DNA from 3 places in the Mesorhizobium sp. KR9-304 genome. Region 2 is predicted to be linked to each of the others. Evidence: predicted binding sites of a transcription regulator. Region 2 holds the regulator's gene; each other region holds the start of a gene.

Region 1 (3,275 bases), on a different contig from region 2:
CCTGCGCTGCCGGCATCAAACAGGTCGAGGCCGATCTCGGGCCGGTCGACATTCTGGTCAACAATGCCGGCATCACCCGCGACGCCATGTTCCACAAGATGACGCCGCAGCAATGGCGGGAAGTCATCGACACCAACCTCTCCGGCGTCTTCAATATGACGCACCCCGTCTGGAGCGGCATGCGCGACCGCAAGTTCGGCCGCGTCATCACCATATCCTCGATCAATGGCCAGAAGGGCCAGGCGGGCCAGGCGAACTATTCCGCCTCCAAGGCCGGCGACATCGGCCTGACCAAGGCTCTCGCGCAGGAGGGAGCCCGCGCGGGCATCACCGTCAACGTCATCTGCCCGGGCTACATCGCCACCGAGATGGTCAAGGCGATCGACGAGAAGGTGCTCAACGAGCGCATCATCCCTCAGATCCCAGTCGGCCGGCTCGGCGAGCCCGAGGAAATCGCGCGCTGCGTGGTGTTCCTGGCGTCCGACGACGCCGGCTTCATCACCGGCTCGACGATATCAGCCAACGGCGGCCAGTATTTCGCCTGAGCGCGCGCCCTGAAACCTCTGCCTGAAACGGCGCCCGTTAGGCGCCGTTTCGTTTCTTGCCGCTGCTGTCAGTCTTTCTCCAGCAGCGTCTTGTGGACGAAGCCGGCGAGTGCCGCGCCGACGATCGGGGCGACCCAGAACAGCCAGAGCTGCTGCAGCGCGACTCCCCCGACGAACAGCGCCGGGCCGGTCGAACGCGCCGGATTGACCGACGTATTGGTTACCGGAATGGAGATCAGGTGGATCAGCGTCAGCGCGAGTCCGATTGCGATCGGCGCAAAACCCACCGGCACGCGGCCATGGGTGGAGCCCAGGATGATGATCAGGAACATGAAGGTCAGCACGACCTCGATGACCAACGCGGAGGCAAGTCCGTACTTGCCGGGCGAGGCGTCGACATATCCGTTCGTGGCGAAGCCGCCGATGCCGGCGAAATCGGCCTTGCCGCTCACCACGACATAGAGCACCGCCGAGGCCACGACAGCTCCGATCACCTGCGCCACGACATAGGGGATCAGATCCTTGGCGTCGAAGCGGCCGCCAATCGCCAACCCGACCGATACGGCTGGATTGAAATGCCCGCCCGAGATTCCGCCGACCGCGTAGGCCATCGTCAGCACGGTCAGGCCGAAGGCTATTGCGACGCCAACGAAGCCGATGCCTAGTTCGGGAAACGCCGCAGCCAGTACGGCGCTGCCGCAGCCCCCGAACACCAGCCAGAACGTGCCGAGAAATTCCGCAAGAAGCTTTTTAGACATGATCCCTCCTGATGCCCCGCGCGAAGTGAACACCCTTCGCCCGTGCTGACAACCGACCTTCCCCACGGCAGGCGGCCGCGAGCGGACAACTCACAGCTATTTTGCAGACGCGGCATTTCTGCCGGCTGTGTCATGCCGGGACGAAGTGGTTAACGCCGACCTCGCGCCTATGGGAAGGCGTCGGCGCGCGGGCGGCGGCGATAGCCCGGGAGACCCGAGCGGGCACAAGATGTTGTGGCGAACAGAACGGGAAATCTTCCCCGAAAGCGATTCGTCGCCGATTCGTTCCGCCTTTGGGCCTATCGTTAACGCCACGGGGTCCAAGCCCGGATTGGCAGCTTCATATCCGGGCAGCAAAACTTAAGGATTTCATAAGTTTGGCTCGACTCCGAGCCTTTGCGCATCGACCGCTGCGCAATCGTTAACGCGGTCGTACAATTCCGGACGGAGTCGACTTCGGAGTCATTTTGGCGATTCAGCATGTGGTGAGGGAGTAACGGAGTCCGACTACATCTTGCGGCGAACAAAACCTGAATCAGGGCGAGTCACTGATTCGTCGCTGATTCGTTCCAGACTCGTTCCAAGACTTAATTCGCGACCGTTTCGGGCGTACTTTTGCTCTTTCGCTCCCGCTCGCAAATCCCTAAGTGTTCACAGGTCCTCCCGGACGCTGCGGGCAGATCGCCGCCAACGAGACGCAGAGCCAGAAAGGCCACGTTCCGATCCGATGACCATTCATCCCAAGTCGAATGAGCCGCCCCGCGGACCGCTCGTGCTGTCGGGCCGCGACGTGACCGCCGTGCTCGGGCCCACCAATACCGGCAAGACGCATCTCGCCATCGAGCGCATGGTCGCGCATGAGAGCGGCGTGATCGGACTGCCGCTCAGGCTGCTGGCGCGCGAGGTTTACGGCCGTGTTTGCGAAAAGGTCGGCGCACACAAGGTTGCGCTGATCACAGGCGAGGAAAAGATCGTCCCGCCCGGCGCGCGCTATTCGGTCTGTACGGTCGAGGCGATGCCGCGCGAGACCGACGCCGCCTTCGTCGCCATCGACGAGGTGCAACTGGCCGGCGATTTCGAGCGCGGACACATCTTCACCGACCGGCTGCTGCATCTGCGCGGGCGGCAGGAGACGCTGCTGCTCGGCGCCGCCACAATACGCGGCATCCTGGAAAGGCTGCTGAAAGGCATTTCGGTGGTGACGCGGCCGCGCCTCTCCCATTTGGCTTATGCCGGTCAGAAGAAGCTCACCCGGCTGCCCAGCCGCTCGGCGATCGTCGCCTTTTCGGCCGACGAGGTCTACGCCATCGCCGAACTGGTCCGCCGCCAGCGCGGCGGCGCCGCCGTCGTGCTCGGCGCGCTCTCGCCGCGCACCCGAAACGCACAGGTCGCGCTCTACCAGTCGGGCGACGTCGACTATCTCGTCGCCACCGACGCGATCGGCATGGGGCTCAACCTCGACCTCGACCACGTGGCCTTCGCGCAGAACCGCAAGTTCGACGGCTATCAGTACCGCAATCTCTCCGCCGCCGAACTCGGCCAGATCGCCGGCCGCGCGGGACGTCATCTGCGCGACGGCACCTTCGGCGTGACCGGCCAGGTCGATCCGCTCGACGACGAACTCGTCAAGAAGATCGAGACGCACGACTTCGATCCGGTGAAGGTGCTGCAATGGCGCACGGTCGGCTTCGACTTCTCGAGCCTCGAAGCGCTCAAGCGCTCGATCGAGACGTCGGCGCCCGTCGAAGGGCTGACGCGGGCGCTGCCTGCGGTGGACCAGCAGGCGCTCGAACATCTGTCGCTGGATCCTGTCATCCGCGACCTCGCCGTCGGACGCGAGCGGGTCGCGCTCCTGTGGGAGGCATGCGCCCTGCCCGACTACCGCAAGATCGCACCGGCCCAGCATGCCGACCTGATCGCCTCCATGTATGACGACCTCGCCCGCAAGGGCCATGTCGACGAGGCCTACATG
Region 2 (3,275 bases):
GGTCGAAAAGACCGGCGGCAAGTCGGGCGACTACAGGGCCGATTCCCGGTCCGGACTTCGGGCAAAAAAATGACCGGACTGCTGCTGGTCGACGAGGCGATTGCGCGCCTGCTCGCCGGCGCCGGACCGCTTGCGGCAGAGACCGTGCCGCTGGCCGAGGCCGCAGGCAGGGTGCTGGCGCAACCCGTCGCGGCGCTCAGGACCCAGCCGCCCTTCCCCGCCTCGGCAATGGACGGCTATGCGGTGCGCGCGGAGGACGTGGCGCAGGTTGCCGCAAGGCTGACCGTCATCGGCATGGCGGCGGCGGGAAAGCTGTTTCCCGGCAGGGTGAGCAAGGGCGAAGCGGTGCGCATCTTCACCGGCGCGCCGGTGCCCGAGGGCGCCGATACCATCGCCATCCAGGAGAATGTCAGAAAGCTCGGCGGCGACGCGATAGAGGTCTTCGAGACTGTCGCGGCCAACAGGCACATCCGCGCGGTCGGTCTCGACTTCGCGGAGGGGCAGAAGCTGCTGGAAACAGGCCGCGTGCTCGACGCGGCCGCCCTGTCGCTCGCGGCGGCGGCGAACCACCCTGCCGTGTCCGTGGTGAAAAAACCGCTGGTCGCGATCATCGCCACCGGCGACGAGCTGCTGGCGCCCGGCAGCAAGCCGGGACCGGACCAGATCATCGCGTCGAACGCCTACGGCGTGGCGGCGATCGCAAGCGAAGCCGGGGCGCGCGTGCTCGACCTCGGCATCGCGCCGGACAAGGTCGAGGCGATCTCGGCGCTGGTGAGACAAGCGATGGACGCCGGCGCCGACGTGATCGTGACGCTCGGCGGCGCCTCGGTCGGCGACCACGACCTCGTGCAGGAGGCGCTGACCGGCCTCGGCATGGAGCTCGACTTCTGGAAGATCGCCATGCGCCCCGGAAAACCGCTGATGTTCGGGCGGCTAGGAGATACCCGTTGCGTCGGATTGCCGGGTAACCCCGTGGCGAGCCTGGTCTGCTCGCATCTCTTCCTCAAGCCGCTGCTGGCAGAACTCGGCGGACGCACGCACGAGGACCGTATCGTCGAGGCCGTGCTCGGCGCGCCGATGCCCGCCAACGACACGCGCCAGGATTATGTGCGCGCCGCCGTCTCGCGAACAAAAAGCGGATACCTCGCCACACCCTTCGGGGTGCAGGATTCTTCGATGCTGAAGCTTCTCGCCGACGCTGGCGGGCTGGTCGTTCGAGCGCCCCACGCGCCGGCCGCCAAGGCGGGCGATGCCTGCCTCCTGCTGCTGTTACGCTGAACAAATCGTCAACGAATTCATTAAAATTTAAACAGTTGCGGAACACAACTGGAACAGATAGTGTTTGTTCTGGTTTTGTTTGACGTTCGATTCCTGTTTGATTCCGGGGGAAATTCCTATGCTGACACGCAAGCAACATGAACTTCTCCTCTTCATCCACGAGCGGTTGAAGGAGCAGGGCATTCCGCCTTCCTTCGACGAGATGAAGGATGCGCTCGACCTAGCGTCGAAGTCGGGCATCCATAGGCTGATCACCGCGCTCGAGGAGCGCGGCTTCATTCGCCGCCTGCCCAACCGGGCGCGCGCGCTGGAGGTGCTGCGGCTGCCCGATTCGATCGCGCCGGGCCTCAACGGGGCCAGGAAATTCTCGCCGAGCGTCATCCAGGGTGGCCATGGGCGAAATCATGAAGCGCCGCGTGCGCGCTCCGCCAGCAACGACGATGACGCGAGTGCCGCGGTCTCCGTCCCGGTTATGGGCCGTATCGCGGCGGGCGTGCCGATCGACGCGATCCAGCACAAGACCCATGCGATCATGGTGCCGCCGGAGATGCTTTCGTCGGGCGAGCATTACGCGCTGGAGGTGAAGGGCGACTCGATGATCGAGGCCGGCATCTTCGATGGCGATACGGTCATCATCAAGAACGCCTCGACGGCCAACCCCGGCGAGATCGTGGTGGCGCTGGTCGACGAGGAGGAAGCGACGCTGAAGCGTTTTCGCCGCAAGGGCGCGTCGATCGCGCTCGAGGCCGCCAATCCGGCCTACGAGACGCGCATCTTCGGACCCGACCGGGTCAAGGTGCAGGGCAAGCTGGTCGGGCTGATCCGTCGCTACTGAGCATCTTTCGGATCAGCGGATTCGGTCGGTGAAGCAGGATCCGGCCCCAGGGAGGGCGAATCCGGTGCGCCTTTGGTCGGCGTCGCTGGCTTGTCCGGTCGCCGATAGGGCGCGAGGCCCCGCGCCTCGCGTGAGAAACGGCGCTGCTCGTGCCAGGGCCGGAACGGCCGGCTGATTGCATATTCGATCGTGGCGGCGACGCGCGGTGCTTCGCCGATGGCCTCACCTGAAAACGTGATCGCGGCGCTGCTGTTGAGCGCGAGGTCGCGCTTGGTGACGACCAGAACATCCTTCCAGCGGCAGACGCCCTTCGCCGCCGCATCATCGATGACGATGACGCTCGCAGTGGCGCAGACGTCCATTGCTGCTTCGGCGTCGAGCGCATGAGCGACGATCGCTCCGGAGGGATGACGGGCCAGGCAAAGCGCATCGGCGCAGACGAAGCCGTCGGTGGTTGGCCGTTGCAATAGGCTGGCGCTTTCCGGGCAGTTGACGGGATCATCACACAAGGCGAAATCCTCCCTCACCGTCTCGGGCTTCGCCCGAGCCACCTCTCGCCCACTTTGTGGGGGCGAGGAACCCAGTTTCTGAGAAGTCGCGACGCCGGCTATTGGCGGCTCCTCTCCCCCGGGCAGGGGGAGAGGTGGCGAGGTCCGAAGGACCGAGACGGTGAGGGGGTGCTGCTGTTCAGCTGCCAATTTGCCATCAGCAGTTTCGCTCGGCTTGGCCGCCGCCACCCGCTCCTGTTTCCCTTCCGGCCGCACGACCTCGCTCGCACGCAAGGCGCGTTTCCAGTTGTCGATGGTGAATTCGTTGGGCCTCGAGCGATTGACGGCGATGCGTCCGTGGCCAAGGCCAAGCCCGACCAGGCGACCGTCCTCGGCGATGAAAAGATCAGGCCGAGGCTGGTCGAAAAGCAGCAGTAGACCCGCGAGCGCCACCGGCACTGCCGCGATGCGCAGCCAGGTCGAGCAGATCGTGGCAATTAATAGGGCGATCGTAAGGATAGCCACCGAGGCCGGTGGGACGAGGCCGACCATGTCGGTGGGCGAGCGCTCGGAAAACCAGCGCGCAATTGCGATCGTCGCGCCGAGGCCGAGCCCCATCACGTCGAAGAACGGACCGTCGAGCCCGAACGGCATGGCGAGCGCGCCGAGCACCG
Region 3 (3,275 bases), on a different contig from region 2:
CCTGAAATAGTCGAGGAAGGTCGACCTGATCTCGTTCACGCCACTCATGGAAATGCCTTTTGATGCGCCGGCCGCAAAGGCCGGAAATTTGGGTCTCGGCCTTTTAGCGGTCGCTCCCATAGCTGTCCAGAAACTCGCATGGGTCGCGTTCCTTTCGCTCACGGTTGAGCGCTCGCTGCCTCCGCTGGCCTCCGTGGGGCGCGGCGCGTCTCATCATCGCCACGCCTGCTTTCGCATCTGGCCATTGCTGGAGCCCTTCGACGGGCTCGGGAGTCCGGGAAGCGGGGCACGGGGCCGAGCCTCTCAATTATAGTTACGTGGCGCGGTCTCCCGCGCCCCGCCGGCGTGCTTGCCCCACCTGGAGGGGACGCAGCGAATTCTTTCACCGCGCGACCTCGGTCAGGGCCCGGACCTCAGGGCTCATCACCCAGCCGCGCCACCGTTAGCGCGACCGATCCGGCGCCGCCGCCCTCCCTGATACCCGGTGCGCACCAGGTTCCCGCGAGAGCGATGGAGGAATTATGCGGGAGGCCGGAGGGGGGTGAAGAAAGCTCTTTCGAAAATTCCACTTCCAGCACTTAGCTGTTGAAATCGCTTTCTCCCCCGCGTGGGGGGTACATCCCGGTCTCGGTGTTCCAAAAAATTCCATCCACGTCCCGGGAATTGAGGGGACAATGACGGCCTCTCGATCTTGCGGACGGGCAACGTTCAGCAATCAACCCGGCCACCCCAAAAACAGAATCGCCGGCAGAAGCCGGCGATCCGTTACGCAACACAATCGTCTGCCGGCCGGTCACATGCCGCCGGCCGCCGCATCGTCATCGTCGAACTCTTCACGAGATCCGTTCTCGAGGAATTTTTCAGCGATCAGACCGGCATTCTGTCTGAGCACCATCTCGATCTCGCGCGCCGTATCAGGGTTGTCGCGCAGGAACAGTTTTGCATTCTCGCGGCCCTGGCCGAGGCGCTGGGAGTTGTAGGAGAACCAGGCGCCGGACTTCTCGACCACGCCGGCCTTGACGCCAAGATCGACCAGTTCACCTGTCTTGGAGACGCCCTCGCCATACATGATGTCGAACTCGACCTGCTTGAAGGGCGGGGCCAGCTTGTTCTTGACGACCTTGACGCGGGTCTGGTTGCCGACAACCTCGTCGCGATCCTTGACCGAGCCGATGCGGCGGATGTCGAGGCGCACCGAGGCGTAGAACTTCAGCGCGTTGCCGCCAGTCGTCGTCTCGGGCGAGCCGAACATGACGCCGATCTTCATGCGGATCTGGTTGATGAAGATGACCATGGTGTTGGAGCGCGAGATGGAAGCGGTCAGCTTGCGCAGCGCCTGGCTCATCAGGCGGGCCTGGAGGCCTGGCAGGGAATCGCCCATCTCGCCCTCGATCTCCGCACGCGGGGTGAGCGCGGCGACCGAGTCCACCACAAGAACGTCGATCGCGCCGGAGCGCACCAGTGTGTCGCAGATCTCCAGCGCCTGCTCGCCCGTGTCGGGCTGCGATATGAGCAGGTTCTCGAGATCGACGCCGAGCTTGCGGGCGTAGACCGGATCGAGTGCGTGCTCGGCGTCGACAAAGGCGCAGATGCCGCCCTTCTTCTGGGCTTCGGCGACCGTGTGCAGCGCCAGCGTGGTCTTGCCCGAGCTTTCCGGTCCGTAGATCTCGACGATGCGCCCGCGCGGCAGGCCGCCGACGCCGAGCGCGATATCGAGCCCGAGCGAGCCGGTCGACACCGTGGCGATCTCGACCACCTGCTCGTTGGCCCCGAGCCGCATGATCGAGCCCTTTCCGAAAGCCCGCTCGATCTGCGAAAGCGCGGCATCCAGAGCCTTTGTTTTGTCCACCGAATTGTCCTCTACGAGCCGCAATGAATTCTGCGCCATGATATCACCCCTTGATCCTCAATGAAGGCCGGAACGTTCGCTGCTTTCAACGCTATGTACCCGTTTTGTTCTCATTTGGCAAGGGGCTCTATGTACCTGATTGAGTTAGCATAATGCGATTCGTTCAAGTTTCGTTCTTTTATTGCGGCCTATCCGCGCCTGACGCCGCCGGCGGGAATCTCGGACGGGCGGCATCCCGGCCGCCGCTGATTCGGCGCTTCCGGTTGCCCGTGGCAGTCGGCCGACCTAATCTCCGGGCGGATTGCGCAAGCGCCGCGGGCCACAAATGACATCTCACAACATCCTCGCCGTGGGCGGCGCACATGTCGATAGGCGCGGCCGGATGACTGGCACCTTCGTGCCGGGCGCGTCGATCCCCGGCGCCATGCGCGAAGATGTCGGCGGCGGCGCGTTCAACGCGCTGCGGACCGCGGTCCAACTGGGTGCGCGCGGCTCCATCGTCTCGATGCGCGGCGGGGACGCGGTGGGCGATGCGGTGGCGCGGGCAATCGCGCAAGCCGGCATTTCGGATCTCTCCGCCGTGTTCCTCGACCGCGCGACGCCCAGCTACACGGCGCTGCTCGACAGCGAGGGCGACGTGGTGGCGGCGCTGGCGGACATGGCGCTCTACGAGATCGCGTTCCCGAAACAGCTCAGGCGCGCGAAGCTGCGTGCGGAGATGGCTGCCGCCGACGCGGTGCTCTGCGACGCCAACATTCCGGCCGCCGGGCTGCAGCGGCTGGCGGCCCTTGGCGAGGGAAAGCCGATCTTCGCGATCGCGATCTCGCCGGCCAAGGCGGTGCGGCTCACCGACATCCTGCCTGCGCTGGCCTGCCTCTACATGAACCGCCGCGAGGCAGCAGCGCTGGCCGGCATGGGTAGCGACGATCCAGTCGAGGCGATCATCGACGGGCTGAAGGCGCGCGGGCTCGCGCGCGGCGTCGTCACGCAAGGCAGCCGGACGGCAATCGCGTTCGACGCATTCCACGTCCTTGCCATCGCGCCGCCGGCGCCGCGAAAGATCGTCGACGTCACCGGCGCGGGCGACGCGCTGGCCGGCGCCATGACCGTGGCGCTGCTCGAGGGATTGCCGCTCAGCCAGGCTTTGCGCCAGGGCGTGGCCGCGGCGCTGCTGGCTGTCGAGAGCCCGACCTCAACGCCGGAGCTCTCGAGGGCAGCGTTCGCTGACGCGTTGGCCCTTGTGTCGGCGCCCGAGGAAATGCGATGAGGCCGCATCCGGAGATGCCATGACGCCCGATACCGCCCGCCCCTTCGTCGACATCATGCCCGCGGTGGCAGACGCGCTTGGCGCGGGCCGGCCGGTGGTCGCGCTGGAAAGCACCATCATCACGCACGGCATGCCCTACCCCGATAACAGCGTGATGGC

Evidence for each region. Region 2 encodes LexA, which represses DNA repair genes until DNA is damaged. Its sites were predicted from a motif close to TGTTCNNNNTGTGTTCNG; they were not measured.
Region 1: ABLE71_RS09180 (helicase-related protein) is a predicted target of LexA. The motif match lies at 1,869-1,886, and genes of this name have one in related genera.
Region 3: recA (recombinase RecA) is a predicted target of LexA. The motif match lies at 1,944-1,961, and genes of this name have one in related genera.

The regions. Positions count from the first base shown of each region.
Region 1 is NZ_JBDZDN010000001.1:1,918,824-1,922,098, reverse strand. Features, by position in the region: gene ABLE71_RS09190 (beta-ketoacyl-ACP reductase) at 1-545, shown strand, start outside; gene aqpZ (aquaporin Z) at 614-1,303, opposite strand; gene ABLE71_RS09180 (helicase-related protein) at 2,031-3,275, shown strand, end outside.
Region 2 is NZ_JBDZDN010000002.1:98,415-101,689, forward strand. Features, by position in the region: gene moaC (cyclic pyranopterin monophosphate synthase MoaC) at 1-73, shown strand, start outside; gene glp (gephyrin-like molybdotransferase Glp) at 70-1,278, shown strand; gene lexA (transcriptional repressor LexA) at 1,397-2,113, shown strand; gene ABLE71_RS12725 (ComEC/Rec2 family competence protein) at 2,107-3,275, opposite strand, start outside.
Region 3 is NZ_JBDZDN010000003.1:605,003-608,277, reverse strand. Features, by position in the region: gene alaS (alanine--tRNA ligase) at 1-48, opposite strand, end outside; gene recA (recombinase RecA) at 794-1,888, opposite strand; gene ABLE71_RS19155 (carbohydrate kinase family protein) at 2,175-3,116, shown strand; gene ABLE71_RS19150 (pseudouridine-5'-phosphate glycosidase) at 3,136-3,275, shown strand, end outside.